3 regions of the Janthinobacterium sp. SUN128 genome follow, and region 2 is predicted to be linked to each of the others. Evidence: predicted binding sites of a transcription regulator. Region 2 holds the regulator's gene; each other region holds the start of a gene.
What was found. Region 2 encodes FNR, which switches genes on or off when oxygen is low (the NO sensors DNR and NnrR bind a similar motif). Its sites were predicted from a motif close to TTGATNNNNATCAA; they were not measured.
Positions count from the first base shown of each region.

Region 1 (6,338 bases), on a different contig from region 2:
TGCTGATCAAGATCGCGCCAGCGGTGGCCAAGGCGGCCGAGGATTCCGGCGTCGCCACGCGTCCGATCAAGGACTTGCAAGCGTACGCGGACAGCCTGCAGCAATTCGTCTACCGCAGCGGCACCTTCATGAAGCCGCTGTTCCTGATGGCCAAATCCACGCCGGCCGAACTCAAACGCATCGTCTACGCCGAAGGCGAAGAAGAGCGCGTGCTGCGCGCCGTGCAAGTGGTGGTCGATGAAAAACTGGCGCGTCCTATCCTGGTCGGCCGTCCGCCCGTGCTCGAAGCGCGCATCCAGAAGTTCGGCCTGCGCCTGAAGCAGGGCGTCGACTTCGACGTCATCAACCCGGACTTCGACGAGCGCTATCGCGATTACTGGAACACGTATTACGCGATGACGAGCCGCAAGGGCGTCACCGAGGAATACGCGAAGCTGGAAATGCGCCGCCGCCACACCCTGATCGGTTCGATGATGATCCACAAGGGCGACGCCGACGGCATGATCTGCGGCACCTTCGGCACCACCCAGCTGCATCTGAAATACATCGACCAGGTGCTGGGCAAGCGCGCCGGCAGCAACGTGTATGCCGCCATGAACGTTCTGATCATGCCGGAACGCCAGCTGGTGATGGTCGACACGCACGTCAATGAAAACCCGGACGCCGAGCAATTGGCCGAGATCACCATCATGGCCGCCGAAGAGATGACCCGTTTCGGCCTGTCGCCACGCGCGGCCCTGCTGTCGCACTCGAATTTCGGTTCCAGCGACAGCGCTTCGGCGCAAAAGATGCGCGCCGCCCTGGCCATCATCAAAGAGCGCGCGCCGGACCTGGAAATCGATGGCGAAATGCACGGCGATACGGCCCTGGACAGCAAGCTGCGTCAGAAAATCATGCCCAATTCGGCACTGAAGAACGACGCCAACCTGCTCGTCATGCCGAACATCGAATCGGCCAACATCGCCTACAACCTGGTGAAGACGGCGGCCGGCAACGGCATCGCCGTGGGTCCGATCCTGCTCGGTTGCGCCAAGCCCGTGCACATCCTGACGCCATCGGCCACCGTGCGCCGTATCGTCAACATGACGGCGCTGTGCGTCGTTGACGCGGTAGCGCAACGCAAAGCCTAAGCTTTTAGCTGCCGTCTGAAAGCCGCGCCATCCGCAAGGAGGCGCGGCTTTTTTTACATGGGCGGCACGGGCAGGGCGGCGGCGGGCGGATGGCGGCGCAGGTAGTAATGGCGGTACAGCATGATCTCGCCCCATACCAGCAGCAGCGCCGCCAGCGCGAACAGGCCCAGCGTGATCTTGAGCGAATTGAAATAGGCGCCGGCTTGCCGTTTGATGGCGTCGATGAAAATCATCGGCACTGACTTGTCGAGTTTGCTGAAGTCGGCATGGCGCGCCACGTCGGTGGTCAGGCGCACGGCCAGATCGGTGCCCAGCGCGGCCAGTTCGCCCGTCGCCTGGCCACGGAAGTTGGCGCCCTTGAGCGCTTCGCCGAGCAGGCCGACCCTGGCGATCAGCTGTTCCTGCAGCACCTGCGTCAGCAGCACGCTGCCGCGGCGCAGAATGAATTCATTGATCCAGCGCGCCTTGCTGCGTTCCCAGTAACTGCTGGATGTGGGCTGGTAATACATGCCTTGCACGAATGGTTCCAGCAGGCTGCGCACGCTGATGGGCTGGCCTGGGGCGATCAGCTTGACCTGCTGTTCCAGGTAGACGCGCAGCGCCGGCATCTGTGCTTCGACCACGGGCTGCAAGTCGCGCTCGAGGGCCTGGTTGACCACGCGGTGCACGCTGTGCACGGCGCCAAAGCCGGCACCGAGGAGCGGCAGCGCGAGCAGGATCAGCACATAGCTGAGCTTGGCGGCCACATGCCAGGCGCGGGGACGGCGCACCAGCAGGCATTTTCTGGCCAGCTGGTAGCAGATGCCGAGCGCCAGCACGAAGCCGGCCGCGCTGCACAGCAGCATCCACGGCAGGGCGGTCCACAGCAGTTCGCCGCCGAATGGCGCCAGGCTATTGCCCCAATTGACGAGTTGTTGGTTCATGTACATTGCTTTGATATGGATAAACAGGCAAGTATACCCATTGTGCAACGACATGGAGCGCGCTTGGTTTCAGTGCGCCATCAGCACCGGCAAGGTCATCTGGCGCAAGATCGTTTCCGTCACGCCGCCGAGTAAAATTTCGCGGAAGCGCGCGTGGCCGTAGCCGCCCATCACCAGCAGGTCCGCATGCACTTCGGCGGCCATGGCCAGCAGCGCCGCGCCGATGTCGCCCGTGGCGATGGCCGGACGCACTTCGACGGGCACGCCATGGCGGCTCAGGTAGGCGGCGATGTCGGCGCCCGGATGGCGGGCCGGCTGTGCATGGCCGGCCGGCGGGTGCAGCAGGGCCAGCACCACCAGGCGCGCCGCGCGCAAGAGGGGCAGGGCGTGGCCGATGGCGCGCGTCGCTTCCATGCTGCCATCCCAGGCCACCACGACGGTGTTGTCGATCTGCGTGAACTTGCCGCTGCGCGGCACGATCAGCACGGGACGGGCCGCGTTCAGCATCACGTAGGGCACCAGGTCGCTCATGGCGCCGGGCAGCGCTTCGCTGTCGTCGTGCTGGCTCAGCACCGTCAAGTCGCTGTAGCGGGCGCTGACGGCCATGCCGCCATCCTCATCGTCTTCGATCAGGCGCCGTTCCAGCGAGACGGTGCCGGCCTGGCGCGCCAGCGTTTCAAACTGGTCGAGGGCCTGTTCCGCCTGCCCATGCAGGGCGTTGATCTGCGCCGCCACGGCGCTGCCGCGCATGCCGCGGTTGTTTTCCACGTAAAAGCGCGACAGGCCCGTCATGGCGGCGCCGATCAGGTGCGCCTGGTGCGCGTGCGCCAGCCGTGCCGCGATGGCGATGCGCTGCGGCGCATGGCGCGACAGGTCGGCGTGGACGAGGATGGATTTATAGGCCATGTTGTCATTCGCTAGTCAGGATGGCAACAAGGCTAGAACGGCAACACGGGCAAGTCCAGCATTGCCTTGCCGGCGGGCGGTTTTCTTATGCTGGGCTTGATGTGGGTCAAAAAAACACGGGCCATGGCCATCCGCAAGTCCACAGCCAGGAAATGCGGATCCATTTGATGTGCATCAAAATGTTTGGCCCGTCGCCAGCCATAATGGCATTGAACTCCTTGCCTTTCCAGTGGTCTGCATCGGCGCCGGCGCCATCTGTCCGGCACTTCCCTGTGTGACGCAACAACGCTGGCCGTGGCGGGAGTTCATTCTTCAAGAGGGCGCGTGGTGTTCCTCTTTCTCTGCCCAGCGCAGCCGGATGGCGTCGATGGCGGGCAGTTCCTGCACAAACAGCCCGACCAGCCGCGCATCGAAATGGCTGCCTTGTTGCGCTTGCAGATAGCCCACGGCGTCCAGTACCGACCACGCGCGCTTGTACGGGCGCACCGAGGTGAGCGCGTCGAAGACGTCGGCCACGGCGACGATGCGCCCCGCCAGGGGAATCGCTTCGCCCGCCAAGCCGTTCGGGTAGCCGCTGCCATCCCATTTTTCATGGTGCGACAGGGCGATGGCGCGCGCCAGCGCCAGCATGCCGCCTTCGGCATGTTCGCCGATGATGTCGCCGCCGATGCGCGCGTGCGTCTGCATGATGGCCCATTCATCCGCGTCGAGCTTGCCCGGCTTTTGCAGGATGCGGTCGGGGATACCGATCTTGCCCACGTCGTGCATGGGCGCCGCGTGCAGCAGGTCGTCAGCGGCGGTCTCGTCCATGCCGGCGGCCACGCCCAGCAGGCGCGCGTAATGGCTCATGCGGATCACGTGCAGGCCCGTTTCATTGTCCTTGTATTCGGCCGCCAGGCCCAGGCGCTGGACGATCTGCAGCCGCGTTTCCTTCAGCTCGTCGATGCGCACCAGCGACAGGTGCGTGCGCACGCGGGCGCGCACGATGGCGGGACTGAGCGGCTTGGTGATGTAATCGACGGCGCCCGCTTCAAAACCACTGAGTTCGTCGCGCATGTCGTTCAGGGCCGTGACGAAAATGACGGGAATGGCGGCCGTCAGTGGCGCGGCTTTCAGCTGGCGGCAGGCGTCGTGGCCGCTCATGCCCGGCATCATCACGTCGAGCAGGATCAGGGCCGGGCGTTCCTGCTGCGCCAGTTCCAGTGCCCGCGCGCCATCCTTGGCGAACAGCAGCGCGTAGTCGTTCTGCAATATCTGGCGCAGCAATTGCAAATTGGCCGCCTCATCGTCGACGACGAGAATCACGGGCCTGGCGGGTGCATTCATGGGGACTCCGGTGCGAAGGTGTGCAGCAAGTCGTGCAGGAGCGACTGCGCGAGGGGGAAATCGAAATCGTCGATGGCATGCCGCAGCGGCGCCAGCGCGTCCGCTTGCGCGCCCATGGCGTGCTGCAACTGTGCTTGCGCCGCGTCATCGAGCTCGCCGCGCCGCAAGGCGTGCAGCAGGGAACTGGCCGCTTGCCGGGCGGCGGGCGCATCGATGGCCCCCGCCGTTGCCGCCGGCAATGCAGGCGGCGCCAGCCGGGCGATGGCGGCCAGGGCCGCCGGCCATTGCGTCAGCAGGGCGCCCAAGGTCTCGTCGAGCTGCTGGGCCGTGGCGGGAGCGGGAGCGGGACCGGCGCAGCACTGCTCCAGCGCCGCCAGGCTGGCGGCCAGCTGTTCCAGGCCGAGATTGGCTGCCACGCCGCGCAGCTGGTGACTCTGCGGCAAGAGCGCCGCGTGATCGCGCGCCTCGATGGCGGCCAGCAGGGCAGGCGGCAAGCGGGGATGCTCGCGTGCGAAACGGGCCAGCGCCGCGTGGTAGGCACTGTCGTTGCCGGCCCAGCGCTGCAGTGCGCCCGCGTGGTGCAGCACCCGTCCGCCAGCGGGCGCCGCCGGTTCGCCGCCATCGTCGCCCGCTTCTGCCGCCAGGCCCAGCACGCGGGCGATTTCCTGCGACAGCGCCTGCCACTCGACAGGCTTGGTGGCGAAACCGTCCATGCCGGCCGCCCGCGCCGCCTTGCGGTGCGCATCGAGCACGCTGGCCGTCATGGCGATCACGGGCACGCGCGGGCGGCCATCGCGCAGGGCGGCGGCACGGATGGCTTGCGTGGCGGCCAGGCCATCCATGCGCGGCATCTGCAAGTCCAGCAGCAGAATGTCGAAGTCGTCCTGCTGCGCCAGCTGCAAGGCTTGCGCGCCATCGCCGGCCGTCACCACCGTATGGCCGCGCTTGCCCAATAGTAAGCTCAGCAGTTCCAGGTTTTGCGGCACGTCGTCGGCGGCCAGCACGCGCAGGGGCGGCAGGCGCACGCTGCGGCGTTCGCTGGCGGGCAGCGCCGCCTGGCGTGCCGGCAGCAAGGGCAGCATGACGTGAAACACGCTGCCGTGCGGCAAGGCGGCATCGGCCCAGATGCGCCCCTGCATCAGGGTCACCAGTTGCCGGCTGATGGTGGTGCCCAGGCCCGTGCCGCCAAAGCGCCGCGTGGTCGAGGCGTCCGCTTGCACGAACGGTTCAAAGATGGCGTCGCGCCGTTCCGCGGGGATGCCGATGCCGCTGTCCTGCACCAGCAGGTGCAGCTGGCCATCCTCGAAGCGGGCCGCCAGGCTGACGGCGCCGCCGGGCGTGAACTTGATGGCGTTGTCGAGCAGGTTGCCCAGCACTTGCCGCATGCGTAATTCGTCGCCATGCAGCACGGCCGGCAGTTGCGGGTCGTACTGCACCTCCATGCGCAAGCCCTTGGCGCGTGCATGGATGCCATACGTGGATGCCAGTTCATCGACCAGCGCCAGCAGGCTGTAGTCGCGCAATTCCAGCGCCATGGCACCCTTGTCCAGCTTGGCCGTATCGAGCACTTCGTTGAGCAGGCGCAATAGTGAGCGGCCGGACTGGCGCACGGTATCGAGGTGGCGCCGCTGCTCGGGCGCCAGTGGCGAGTCCAGCAGCACATCCGTAAAACCGAGGATGGAATTCATCGGCGTGCGGATTTCATGGCTCATGTTGGCGACAAAGCTGGCCCGCGTGGCGGCCGCCAGCTCCGCTTTTTCCTTGGCCATGCGCAAGTCTTCCTCCATTTGCCGCCGTTCGCTGATGTCGAGGATGACGCCGTCGACCCAGCGCACGGCGCCTGCCGCATCGTGCACCACGGTGCCCCGCTCCCACAGCCAGCGCGCCGTGCCGTCGGCATGCAGCAGCCGGTATTCAAGCAGGTAGGGCTCGCCGCTGGCGACACTGTGGTTGAAGACATCGATGACGTAAGCGCGCTCTTCGCTGGCGATCAGACCCGTGATGGTGCGGCGCGGCACGGCACCGAGAAAGTCGGCGGGCGGATAGCCGGTGA
Region 1 covers NZ_JAPWHY010000001.1:4,088,510-4,094,847, reverse strand. Annotated here, with positions in the region: gene O3297_RS18490 (NADP-dependent malic enzyme) at 1-1,130, shown strand, start outside; gene O3297_RS18485 (hypothetical protein) at 1,184-2,053, opposite strand; gene O3297_RS18480 (universal stress protein) at 2,123-2,959, opposite strand; gene O3297_RS18475 (two-component system response regulator) at 3,272-4,285, opposite strand; gene O3297_RS18470 (MHYT domain-containing protein) at 4,282-6,338, opposite strand, start outside.
Region 1: the regulator FNR is predicted to act here: its motif matches at 3,124-3,137, upstream of O3297_RS18480 (universal stress protein).

Region 2 (6,338 bases):
ACAGCGCCAGCAGCGTCATGACGGTGGTTTCCTTTACGACGTTCGTGGGCATCCTGTGGTGGACGTTCAGCCGCAGCAACAGCGACTTCGACGCGGCGGCACGCCTGCCGTTCGCCGACGACGCGCTCGACTATCCGGCCGAAGCCGAAATGACCCTGGCGAAGGAGCATAACCATGGCTGACTTTACCAATGGCTTCTGGAATATCTACATCATCGTGCTGTCCCTGCTGGGCATCATCGGCTGCGGCGTGCTGCTGTACTCGCAGTCGAAAATCAAAGTGGTCGAGGGCGCCCCCGCTGACGGCACCACGGGCCACGTCTGGGACGAGGATTTGAAGGAACTCAACACGCCGATGCCGCGCTGGTGGATGTGGCTGTTCTACATCACCATCGTCTTCTCCCTGGCGTACCTGTTCCTGTACCCGGGCCTGGGCAACTATGCCGGCAGCCTGGGCTGGAAGTCGACGGGCCAGTACGAGGAAGAACTGAAGAAGGCGGAAGCCGACTACGGTCCCCTGTTCAACAAGTACCTGAGCCAGGACTTGAAGACGGTGGCCGCCGATCCGCAGGCGCAAGCCATCGGCCAGCGCCTGTTCCTGACCTACTGCGCGCAATGCCACGGTTCGGATGCACGCGGCAACAAGGGCTTCCCCAACCTGACCGACAAGGACTGGCTGTATGGCGGCGAACCCGACGTCATCAAGACCACCATCATGCACGGCCGCAATGGGCAGATGCCACCGATGGGCGCCGCCCTGGGCTCCGAAAAGGATGTCGAGAATGTGGCCCATTATGTGCTGAGCCTGTCCGGCTCGACCTCGGATCCCGTCAAGTCCGTGCTGGGCAAGGCCAAGTTCGGCGCCTGCATGGCCTGTCATGGCGCCGATGCCAAGGGTAACCAGATGCTCGGCGCGCCGAACCTGACGGACAAGACCTGGCTGTACGGCGGCAGCGCCGATACCATCATGGAAACCGTACGCAAGGGACGCAGCAACACCATGCCGGCCTTCAGCGATTTCCTCGGCGAATCCAAGGTACACGTGCTGTCGGCGTATGTCTGGAGCCTGTCGAATCCGCAGGCACCCGCGAAGTAAAAATGGAACCTCAAGTCATCAAGATGTATGCGGCCCGCGAGCAAATCTACCCTCGCGAGGCCAAAGGACGCTACGCTACCTGGCGATGGGTATGCGTATGGCTTACCCAGCTGGCGTTCTACGGCTTGCCGTGGTTGACCTGGAATGGCAGGCAAGCCCTGCTGTTCGATTTGACCACGCGCAAGTTCTACATTTTCGGCGTCGTGCTGTGGCCCCAGGATTTCATCTATCTGGCGGCCCTGCTGATCATCTGTGCGTATTTGTTGTTCCTCGTCACGGCCATTGCCGGGCGGGTGTGGTGCGGGTTCTCCTGCCCGCAAACGGTATACACGGAAATTTTCCTGTGGGTCGAACGCCGCATCGAGGGCACGCGCAGCGCGCGCATGGCCCTCGACAAGCAGGGCCCCTCCGTGCGCAAGGCATTCAAGAAGACGGCCAAGCACCTGGTATGGGGCGCCATCGCCCTGTGGACGGGCTTTACCTTTGTCGGCTACTTCACGCCGATCAAGGAACTGGCGCAGTCGGTGACCACCCTCAATTTCGGTCCCTGGGAATGGTTCTGGGTCTTGTTCTACAGCCTGGCAACCTACGGCAACGCGGGCTGGCTGCGCGAGCAGGTGTGCAAATACATGTGCCCCTACGCGCGCTTCCAGAGCGCCATGTTCGACCAGGACACGCTGATCATCACCTACGATGCCAAGCGCGGCGAACCGCGTGGCGCCATGAGCAAGAAGGCCGGCAACAACGACAAGCTGGGCGATTGCATCGACTGTACCCTGTGCGTGCAGGTGTGTCCGACCGGCATCGATATCCGCAACGGCCTGCAGTATGAATGCATCGGCTGCGCCGCCTGCGTCGATGCCTGCAACAGCGTGATGGACAAGGTCGAGCGGCCGCGTGGCCTGATACGCTACAGCACCGACCATGCGATGGAAAACAACTTCAATTCGAAGCAGATACGCCAACGCGCCATGCGCCCGCGCGTCCTGATCTACACTTCCATCCTGGCCCTGATCATCATCGCCGTGTGTACGTCGCTGGCCCTGCGCACGCCCCTGAAAATGGACGTGATCCGCGACCGCGGTTCGATGGGACGCGAAGTGGAGGACGGCATGATCGAAAACGTCTACCGCCTGCAGATCATGAATACGTCCGAGCAAAGCCAGCATTTTAAAATCAGCGCTTCCGGCTTGCCGGGCCTGACCTTGCTGACGCGCGAAGAAGTGACCTTGCAGCCGACGGAAACGCTGGGCTGGCCGATCCGCCTGCGCGTGCCGCACGGCGTCGGCGAGAAGGGCTCGAACAAGATTGCGATCGAATTGCAATCGCTGGACGATCCATCGCTGCATGTGCGTGAAAGCGCGGTATTCATCGTGCCGCGTTAACAAGGAAAGGCGGACGGGGACCGGGTGCCCTCGCCGCCGCCACGAAGTTGCAGGAAGGCCGGTCCCCATGCGGGGACTGGCTGATCAAACAGGAGAAACACCATGTCCGACAGTCTGAAACTGCAACCCCCCGTTGCACCGTGGTACAAGCATCGCTGGCCATGGCTGCTGATGATCGGTCCCGGCCTGTCCGTGGTCGTCGGCAGCTTCATGGGCTATATCGCGTTTACGCAGCCCGATGCGCTGGTGGTGGGCGATTATTACAAGCAGGGCAAGGCGATCAACCAGGATTTGAAGCGCGACACGATCGCCAGCGACCTGGCCATGGATACGCGCCTGTCATATGACGTGGCTGCAGCGCGCCTCAGTGGTTCCGTGCACAGCTTCGGCAAGGCTTATCAGGCGCCGCTGCAGCTGCACCTGGCGCATGCGACCCTGCCGGAAAAGGATATCAAGCTGCTGGTGCAGCCCGATGCGGCCGGCAATTTTTCCGTAGCACTGCCGATGCTCGAGCGCAGCCGCTGGCAAGTGCTGGTGGAAAACGACAAACGCGAGTGGCGCCTGTCCGGCATCTGGACCTGGCCCCTGCAACGCAGCATCGCGCTGCACGCGGATGAAGAACTGTAAGTCTTATTTGCAGACGTCCGTGCCGGCCGTAATGGCTTTCAACTTGGCCGGCTGCAGGATTTCGATCTCGCGGTTCGAGACGCGCAGCCAGCCTTCCTTCTTGAATTTCGACAATAAACGGCTGACGCTTTCGATGGTCAGGCCCAGATAGTTGCCGATTTCCTCGCGCGACATGCGCAGCTGGAAATTGCTGCCCGAATAGCCGCGTGCTTCATAGCGCGACGCCAGGTTGACGATGAAGGCGGCAAAACGCTGGGTCGCCTGCATATTGCCCAGCAATAGCATGACGCTTTGCTCGCGCGTGATTTCCTGGCTCATCATGCGGTGGAAATGACGCAGCAGGGTCGGCATATTGCCCAGCAATTGTTCCAGGCTGGAAAACGGAATTTCACACACTTCACTGTCTTCCAGCGCCACCGCATTACAGTGGTGGCGGTCGGCGCTGATGGCATCCATGCCCAGCAGTTCACCGGCCATCTGGAAACCCGTCACCTGCTCTTCGCCACCCGGATTGATCTGGTAGGTCTTGAAGTGCCCGAGGCGGATCGCGTACAGGTTCTGGAACGAGTCGCCGATGCGGAACAGCGAGGCCCCGCGCACGATCTTGCGGCGGCGGCCGATGATCTGGTCCAGCCTATCCATGTCGCCCACATCAAGGCCCATCGGCAGGCACAATTGATGCATGCTGCAGGTCGAGCATCGTGCACGCAACGCCTCCACGTTCACGGTGGGCAAGGTGGGAGTGAGTAGCGCTTCAGTCATGTCGGTACCTTTTAGAAAATGCAACAACAAGTTTACTGCATACAGCTGCATACAGGGTTGCCGTATGCCAATTTCACCGTAAATTCGGCGAATAAACGACGTCCAGCCTTTAATTATATGGCAACATCGTCAAAAGCCCATACGGGGCGGGCAATTTGCGCGGCGGCGCTTGCCAAGCTGGGGTATTGATAGGAAAATTCCTGACAGCATTATCTGCCGCCTGTGCCGCCCGGCACTGAAAAGGAAATCATGAAGCCTCTCGGCATTAAAGCAAAAGTCGCGCTGGCCACCAGCCTGACCTCGATCGCCATGATCGCGCTGGTCACCATGATCCAGGTGCAGCACATGCGCGACGACTTCACCCGAGTACTGCTGAGCCAGCAGTCATCCCTGATCAGCCGCACCGCTGCCGAGCTCGACGACAAGCTGGGCATGCTGCTGCAGATTGTCACCCTGACGGCCAGGCAGCAGCCGCCGGAATTGATCGCCCAGCCCGCCAAACTGCGCGAATACTATGCGCGCCGCTCGATGCTGGTGCTGTTCGACGACGTGCTGGTGCTCGACGCGCATGGCGCCATCGTGGCCGACATGCCGGAAGTGACGGGGCGCGCCGGCATCAACGTCGCCGAGCGCGAGTATTTCCAGACCGTCCTGCGCACGCGCCAGCCCATGATTACCGAGCCGATGCTGGGCAAGTCGAGCGGCATGCCCATCGTGCAGATGGTGGCGCCCGTGCTGGCCGCCGATGGCCAGGTGGCCGGCGTGGTGATCGGCGTGCTGCGCCTGTACAAGGACAATCTGCTGGGCCGCCTGCGCTCGGAAAAGATCGGCAAGAGCGGCTATTACTTCATCCTCACGCGCGGCGCCGTGCCGCGCTATGTGCTGCACCCCGATACCAGCCGTTTGCTGCAGCCGCGCAAGCCGAACGCCAACCTGACGACCACCCAGCTGCTGAAGGAGGATGGCGAAGGCAGCATGGTCAGCACCAACAGCCGCGGCATCACGGCCGTCAACAGCTTCAAGCGCCTGAAATCCGTGAACTGGCTGCTGGCCGCCTCGCTGCCCGTCGAGGATGCCTTCGAACCGTTCGATGGCGTACTGTACCGGCTGGTGCTGTGGAGCATCCTCGCTTCGCTGCTGGCCGCCTTTGTTCTGGGCTTGGTCACCGTACGCCTGCTGTCGCCGCTGGTGCGCCTGCGCGACACCCTGCTGGCCCTGCGCACCAGCGGCAGCCGTTTCACCCCCGTGCCGGTACAGCAGCGCGACGAGATCGGCGAACTGACGGAAGCGTTCAATGGCCTGATGAGCGAACGCGACCGCCTGCAGCAGGAACTCGAAGCGCGCGCGGCGGAGCTGGAGCAGGAACGCGACCGGGCCGAGGCGGCCAACCGCGCAAAGAGCGATTTCGTGGCCAACATGAGCCATGAAATCCGCACGCCCCTCAATGCCGTGCTGGGCATGGTGTATTTGCTGGGCAATACCAGGCTCGACACGGAACAGCGCAAGTACCTGACCATGGTCAGAGTGGCGGGCCAGTCGCTGCTGGGCATCCTCAACGATGTGCTCGACTATTCGAAGATCGAGGCGCGCCGCATGGAATTGTCACCCGTCGAATTCGACCTCGATGAAGTCATGAATACCCTGGCCACGACGATGACGATGAATGCGGGCGAAAAGGAGCTGGAACTGGCCATCGCCGTCGAGCCCGACGTACCGCGGCGCCTCGTGGGCGACGCCCAGCGCCTGCAGCAAATTCTCGTCAACCTGGCCGGCAACGCCATCAAGTTTACCGAGAGCGGCGAAGTGGTGGTGGCCGTCAGCCTGGCCGAGAGCGAAAACGGGCGCGCCTGGCTGCGCTTCGAGGTGCGCGACACGGGCATCGGCATGACGGAACTGCAGCAACAGCAGCTGTTTGCCGCGTTTTCGCAGGGCGACCAGAGCATCACGCGGCGCTTCGGCGGCACGGGCCTGGGCCTGGCCATCAGCAAGCAGCTGATCCACATGATGGGCGGCGACATCGCCGTCGCCAGCAGCGAAGGCAAGGGCAGCCGCTTCTGGTTCAGCGTGCCCTTCGAGATGCTGGCGCAGCCGGCCGAAACGCGGCGCACGCCGGCCCTGGGCCAGCTGCGCCTGCTGGTGGCCGACGACAACCGCACCACGCGCGAACTGATCGTCAAGCTGATCGAGGCGTGGGGCTGGCTGGCCGACGAAGTGGACTCCGGCTTTGCCGCCATCGAACTGTACCGCGAACGCCTGGCGCAGCAGCAGCCGTACGACGTGGTGCTGGCCGACTGGCACATGCCCGTGATGGACGGACTGGCCACGGCCAAGGCCATCCGCCAGGCGGCCAGCGGCCAGCGCCAGCCCATCGTGGTGATGGTCAACGCCTTCGCCCGCAACCACCTGGAGGAAATCTCCAGCGCGGCCGAGGCCGATGTCGTGCTGATGAAGCCGATCACGGGCTCCAGC
Region 2 covers NZ_JAPWHY010000006.1:151,986-158,323, reverse strand. Annotated here, with positions in the region: gene O3297_RS26785 (cbb3-type cytochrome c oxidase subunit 3) at 1-182, shown strand, start outside; gene ccoP (cytochrome-c oxidase, cbb3-type subunit III) at 175-1,095, shown strand; gene ccoG (cytochrome c oxidase accessory protein CcoG) at 1,098-2,480, shown strand; gene O3297_RS26770 (FixH family protein) at 2,583-3,107, shown strand; gene fnr (fumarate/nitrate reduction transcriptional regulator Fnr) at 3,111-3,869, opposite strand; gene O3297_RS26760 (response regulator) at 4,119-6,338, shown strand, end outside.

Region 3 (6,338 bases), on a different contig from region 2:
GTACAATTGCCGGATGAAAAAAATCCTTGCGGGTATCGATTTTGCGGACGATTCCAGCAGCGTGGCGCGCCAGCTGATCGGTGTGACTGTGCTGGTCGACGGCGTCGGCGGGCGTATCGTGGAAACGGAAGCGTATGACCGGCTGGACCCCGCTTCGCACACGTATGGGGGCATGACGCCGCGCAATGCGGCCATGTTCGGCCCGCCCGCGCACGCCTATGTCTACCGCTCGTACGGCATCCACTGGTGCCTGAATTTCGTGTGCCGCGAAGCGGGGCATGGGGCGGGCGTGCTGATACGCGCGATTGAACCCGTGGCGGGACTCGATGCCATGCGCGAGCGGCGCGGCGTCGAGGATGCGCGGCTGTTGTGCTCGGGGCCGGGCAAGGTGTGCCAGGCGCTCGGTGTCACGCATATGCATAACCGGCTGGCGCTCGATGCCCCGCCGTTCATGCTGCTGGCACGCGAAGAAGAGGTGACGGTGCAGGCGGGCTCGCGTATCGGCATTTCCAAGGCGATGGAGACGCCGTGGCGTTTCGTGCTGGCCGGTTCGCCCTACTTGAGTAAGCCGATGCGCGCGCCTGCCATCTAGCTGCGCTGGCGCCGCGATGCATCCTTGGCGGTACGTAGGCCGGGCATGCCGCGTAGCGGGCTATGCAGTGCGCGCCGCTCCTGTTGCGCACTGGCCGGTTGCCGGAACGCTTCTTCTTCGGCATGGCCGCTCGGCGCGGCCGGGCGCTCGTCCAGGGTGAACACGGCCACGGCCGCCGACAATTTGACGGCCTGGTCCTGCAAACTGGCCGCCGCCGCTGCCGCCTGCTCCACCAGGGCCGCATTTTGCTGGGTGACGTCATCCATTTGCGCGACGGCCTGATTCACTTCCGTGATGCCAGAAGCCTGCTCGGCGCTGGCCTGTTTCACGCGCTGGATGATCTCGTTGACTTGCTGCACCGAGGCAACGATGGCGTCCATGCTATCGCCCGCCTGCTGCACGGCTACGCTGCCGCCATCGATGGTAGTGACCGAGGTGGCGATCAGGGTCTTGATTTCCTTGGCCGCCTGGGCCGAGCGCTGCGCCAGGGTGCGCACTTCGGACGCCACCACGGCAAAGCCGCGGCCTTGCTCTCCCGCGCGCGCGGCCTCTACCGCCGCATTCAGCGCGAGGATATTGGTCTGGAAGGAAATACCATCGATCACGCCGATAATGTCCACGATCTGGCGCGAATTGGCGCGTATTGTCGCCATCGTCGTCACGGCTTGCTGCATCGACGCGCCCCCTTGCACGGCCAGGGTCGATGCTTGCCCCGCCAGCTCGCAGGCTAGCTGGGCGTTGTCGGCGTTGTCATTCACGGCTTGCGTCAGCGTTTCCATGGCGCTCGACGTTTCTTCCAGCGAACTGGCCTGCATTTCCGTGCGCGCCGACAGATCCAGATTGCCGGTGGCAATTTCGCGCGAGGCCGTGTCGATCGATTGCACGGCGCCCATGATGGTGCGCAAGGTCTGGTTCAGGTGGGCGATGGTCTGGTCCAGCACGCGCGACGTGGCGGCGATTTCGTCATTGCCCTGCTTGGGGGCGCCGGCCATCAGCTTGCCCGCCGCCAGGTCTTGCACGGCGTCGGCAATGCCGCGGATTTCCACCAGCATGGCGCGCCGTACCAGCATGGTCACCACGATGGAGACGAGGATCGACAGCAGCACCGTCAACAGCAGGCTCCAGCCCAAGGTGCGAAACTCGGCGCTGGCCGTCGCATGGGCCTGGCTGCTGAGCGTCGTTTCCAGGGCGGACAGTTGTGTCAGCTGCGTATTGAACTGGACGAATTGGGTTTCTGCCTTGAGCATGGAATTGGTGGCGATCGACTGATCCATCTGCGCCATTTCCATGGTTTCCAGCACCGCCTTGCGATAGCCGGCCAGGGCCGTGATGGCCGCATCGACCAGGGTGCGTTCGGCGCCCGTGGCCGTGGCGCGCAGCGTGCCCAGCTGGGTGCCGATGGCCGCGTGGCGCGCCTTGATCTGTTGCTCCAGCGTATCGAGGCGGGCCTTGGCGAAGCTGCCATTCGTCCACGACAGCAACTGGTACATATTGCCGTGCACATGCCTGGCCTCGCCTAGTACGTCGGCCGCCGCCTTCAAATGCGTGATGCGTACCCGTACCATGTTTTCCAGCGAGGCATTTTGCCGCACCATGCCATACCAGGCGCCGGTCGAGCTGAGTATCAGCAGCAGCAGGACCAGGGTGGGCGCCAGCAATAATTTTGGTCCGATGCGTAATCGATTGAGCATGCTTGACTCCTGGCTATGGCTGTTCCAACCGCAGGCGGCGCGCGGCGTGCGTGCGCGCCGCCCTTGCCCTATTTCTTGTAGATCCCCGCTTCCAGCACCACGTCATTGACGCGCAGGATGTACGTGGTCTTCGGCTCGATCTTGCCGCTGGTGGGATTCTTGTACTGGTAGTCGACCCAGCCCTTGCCCTGCTTTTGCGCCAGCTCGATGATTTCACGGCGATATTTCTTACCATTCGCGTCAGGGACATCCGTCAAATCCTTGCCCACGATGGAAGGATTGATGGGGTGGGCCAGCACGATGCCCGTCTTGATGTCGCGCATGTCCACATACAGCGAGCCCTGCACGAAGTCCGGGTCTTTCGCCGTGATTTTCTTCATCATTTCTTCCTTGCCATGCGCCTTCATGAAGGCGGCGCCCCGTTCGGCCATGGCGATGGCGTCTTTTTCCGTTGGTTCGACCGCGGCGCTGACGCTGCCGCCGGCAAATGCCAGGCACAGCAGGCTACCCGTGAATAAGCGTTTCATGAAAGCTCCTTGTGGTATCGAGGGATGTGTTGCCAAGTCGTAATTTACGTCGCCGGCGGTCCCATCAAATTGCGATGGAACAAACTACGGTGTTGCTTGTCGGCAGCATGCAACGTATCGACGGCTTGTTGATATGTAGCAATTTGGTTCCAGGCAGCAAGAACTATGATGACTTTCACAGCATGCCGAGCTGGCCGGGCATGGGGGAGGAAGAAGCTGGAATTGGCCGATATGGGGCTGGTTTCATGAAAGTTATCGCTATTTACAGGCAAGGAGCAGATCGTGTCCGCACCCATTACCGAGCCGTTTTCACCCAAGTTCAAGCCGTATACGCGGCACACCATTCAACAGGCGCGGCAGTGGGAATGGCTGCCGGAAGAGCAGCGCGAAGCCGTGCAAGTGGTGTCGCACGTCTTGCCGTTTCGCACCAATGCCTATGTGCTCGATCAGTTGATCGACTGGAACAACATCCCGGACGATCCCATCTATCGCCTCGTCTTTCCCCACCGCGACATGCTGCCGCCCGAGCAGTACGCGCACTTGCGCGAGCTGGTGCTGGTGCAGCGCGACAAGGCCGCCATCGATGCCTACGTGCATGGTTTGCGCCTGGGCATGAATCCCCATCCGGCCGGCCAGATGACGCACAACGTGCCCCGGGTCAACGATGCGCCCGTGCGCGGCTTGCAGCATAAATATGCGCAAACGGTGCTGTTTTTTCCCAGCGCGGGACAGACGTGCCACGCGTATTGCACCTTCTGCTTCCGCTGGCCCCAGTTCGTCGGCATGGACGACATGAAGTTCGATGCGCGCGAGTCGCATGAGCTGGCCGCCTACCTGCAACTGCATCCGGAAGTGACGGACGTGCTGATCACGGGCGGCGACCCGATGATCATGAATACGCGGCAACTGGCCGCCTACCTGGAGCCGCTGCTGGCGCCGGGCCTGGAACACATCCAGAACATTCGCATCGGCACCAAGGCGGTGGCGTATTGGCCGCAGCGCTTCGTGTCGGACCGCGATGCGGACGACTTGATGCGCCTGTTCGAGCGCATCGTCAAGGCGGGCAAGAACCTGGCCGTGATGGGCCATTACAGCCATGCCGTCGAGTTGCGCCAGGACATCGCCCAGCAAGCCGTGAAACGCATCGTCTCCACGGGGGCCACCTTGCGCATGCAGGGGCCGCTGATCCGCCACATCAATGAAGATCCGGCAAGCTGGGCCGAGTTGTGGCAGACGGGCACGCGCCTGGGGGCAATTCCGTATTACATGTTTGTCGAACGGGACACGGGCCCGCGCGCCTATTTCGAGTTGCCCCTGGCGAAGGCGCACGAGATTTTCCAGGCCGCCTACCAGATGGTGTCCGGCCTGTCGCGCACGGTGCGCGGGCCTTCCATGAGTGCGTTTCCCGGCAAGATCGTGATCGACGGCATCGTCACCATCCATGGCGAAAAACTGTTTGCCCTGCAATTTTTGCAGGCGCGCAACCCGGACTGGGTGCGCCGGCCGTTTTATGCCAAGTTCGATGCGGAAGCGACGTGGATGGACGATTTGAAGCCGGCCTTTGGCCAGGAGAAATTCTTCTTTGAAACGGATGAACCCGTGCCGCACGTGCCGCATAAAATCATCCGCCTGGCGCAGGCCGCCTGAGCATGCACGGCGCCGGCGGCTCTTCCCGTTCCGGCGTGGCCGTGTTTTGCCTCGTGTTCCTGCCGTTCGCGCTCGGGCACTACCTGTCGTGCCTGTTGCGCGGCGTCAATGCCGTGCTGACGGCCGAGTTGCTGGGCGCCATCGTCCTGACGCCAGCCCAGCTGGGCCTGCTGACCAGCGCCTTTTTTCTTGCCTTTGCTCTGGTGCAATTGCCAGTTGGCATGGCGCTAGACCGCTACGGCCCCCGCACGGTGCAACTGTGGCTGCTGGCGCTGGCCGCCCTGGGCGTGTGGCTGTTCAGCCGGGGCCACAGCTTTGCCGAGCTGATGTGGGCGCGCGCCCTGATGGGGGCGGGCCTGGGCGGCTGTTTCATGGCGGCCGTGAAGGCGATCTCGTGCGCCATCGCGCCATCGCGTCTGCCTTCCGTGCATGGCTACCTGATCGCCGTGGGGGGCCTGGGCGCGGCCACGGCCACCATGCCCGTCAAGCTGGCCCTGCACTACACGGACTGGCGCGGCGTTTTCCTGGGCTTGGCGCTGGCGGCGCTGGCCATCGGCTTGCTGATCCGCCTGCTGTCGCCGGCCCTGCCTGCGTCCGTCGCGGCCATGAACCAGGTCGGCAAAGTGAGCGTGTGGAGTGTCTACCGTGATCCGGGTTTTCGCCGCACCATTGCGCTGGTCCTGTTGCCGCACACGGTGTTCTTTGGCGTGCAAGGCTTGTGGGTGGGGCGCTGGCTGGCCGACGTGGGCGGCATGTCCGATGACAGCGTGGCATATCTGTTGTACCTCGGCATGGCGGCCGTCATCTTCGGCGCCATCGGCATGGGCATGCTGACGGAATGGGCGGGGCGGCGCGGTATTGCACCCATGCAGGTGGCGGGCGTGGGCATCGTCCTGTTTGTCGCCGTGCAAGTGGCGATGGCATGCAATGTGCTGCCCAGCCTGCCTTTGCTATCCGTGCTGTTTACCCTGCTGGGCACGGTGACAGGGCTCGAGTATGCGATCGTCGCGCAAAGCATGCCGGCCAGCTTGACGGGCAGGGCGGCCACTTGCCTCAATTTGCTCATTTTCACGGGCGCCTTCCTGGTGCAGGCGGGCTTTGGCTTGATCCTCGGCTGCTGGCCACTGAACAGCCAGCAGCAGTATCCGCCGCAGGCTTACCAGGCGGCGTTTGGCGTGCTGGCGGCCTTGCAACTGCCTGGACTTGCGATGTTTTTCATTCACCGCTACAGGCGTGCCGGACCATCCGGTAAAATGGCAGCCTGCACAGCGGCAATGATCAACTCCAAGGAAGACTATGAAACTCGTTCGTTATGGACGTCCAGGCAAGGAAAAACCGGGCCTGATCGATGAAGAAGGCAAACTGCGCGACCTGTCCGGCGTGATTGCCGATATTGACGGCGCACAACTGTCCGACAAGGCACTGCGCAAGCTGGCCAAGCTGGACGAAAAGACGCTGCCCCTGGTGCGCGGCAATCCACGCTTCGGCGTGCCGCTGGCGAAAGTCGGCAAGTTCATCGGCATCGGCCTCAATTACGCGGATCACGCGGCCGAGTCCGGCATGGCTATCCCGGCCGAACCCATCGTCTTCATGAAGGCCATTACTTGCCTGAATGGCCCGGATGACAATGTCGTGCTGCCAAAAGGCTCGAAAAAGACGGACTGGGAAGTGGAACTGGGCGTGATCATCGGCACGCGCGCGCAATACGTGAGCGAAGAGGATGCCCTGAAATACGTGGCCGGTTACTGCGTCGTCAACGACATTTCCGAGCGCTCATTCCAGCTGGAGCGGGGCGGCCAGTGGGACAAAGGCAAGGGCTGCGACACCTTCGGCCCCGTCGGCCCGTGGCTGGTGACGCGCGATGAAGTCATCGATGAGCAG
Region 3 covers NZ_JAPWHY010000001.1:4,036,757-4,043,094, reverse strand. Annotated here, with positions in the region: gene O3297_RS18260 (DNA-3-methyladenine glycosylase) at 14-592, shown strand; gene O3297_RS18255 (methyl-accepting chemotaxis protein) at 589-2,283, opposite strand; gene O3297_RS18250 (cache domain-containing protein) at 2,352-2,810, opposite strand; gene O3297_RS18245 (KamA family radical SAM protein) at 3,093-4,457, shown strand; gene O3297_RS18240 (nitrate/nitrite transporter) at 4,460-5,809, shown strand; gene O3297_RS18235 (fumarylacetoacetate hydrolase family protein) at 5,754-6,338, shown strand, end outside.
Region 3: the regulator FNR is predicted to act here: its motif matches at 2,939-2,952, upstream of O3297_RS18245 (KamA family radical SAM protein).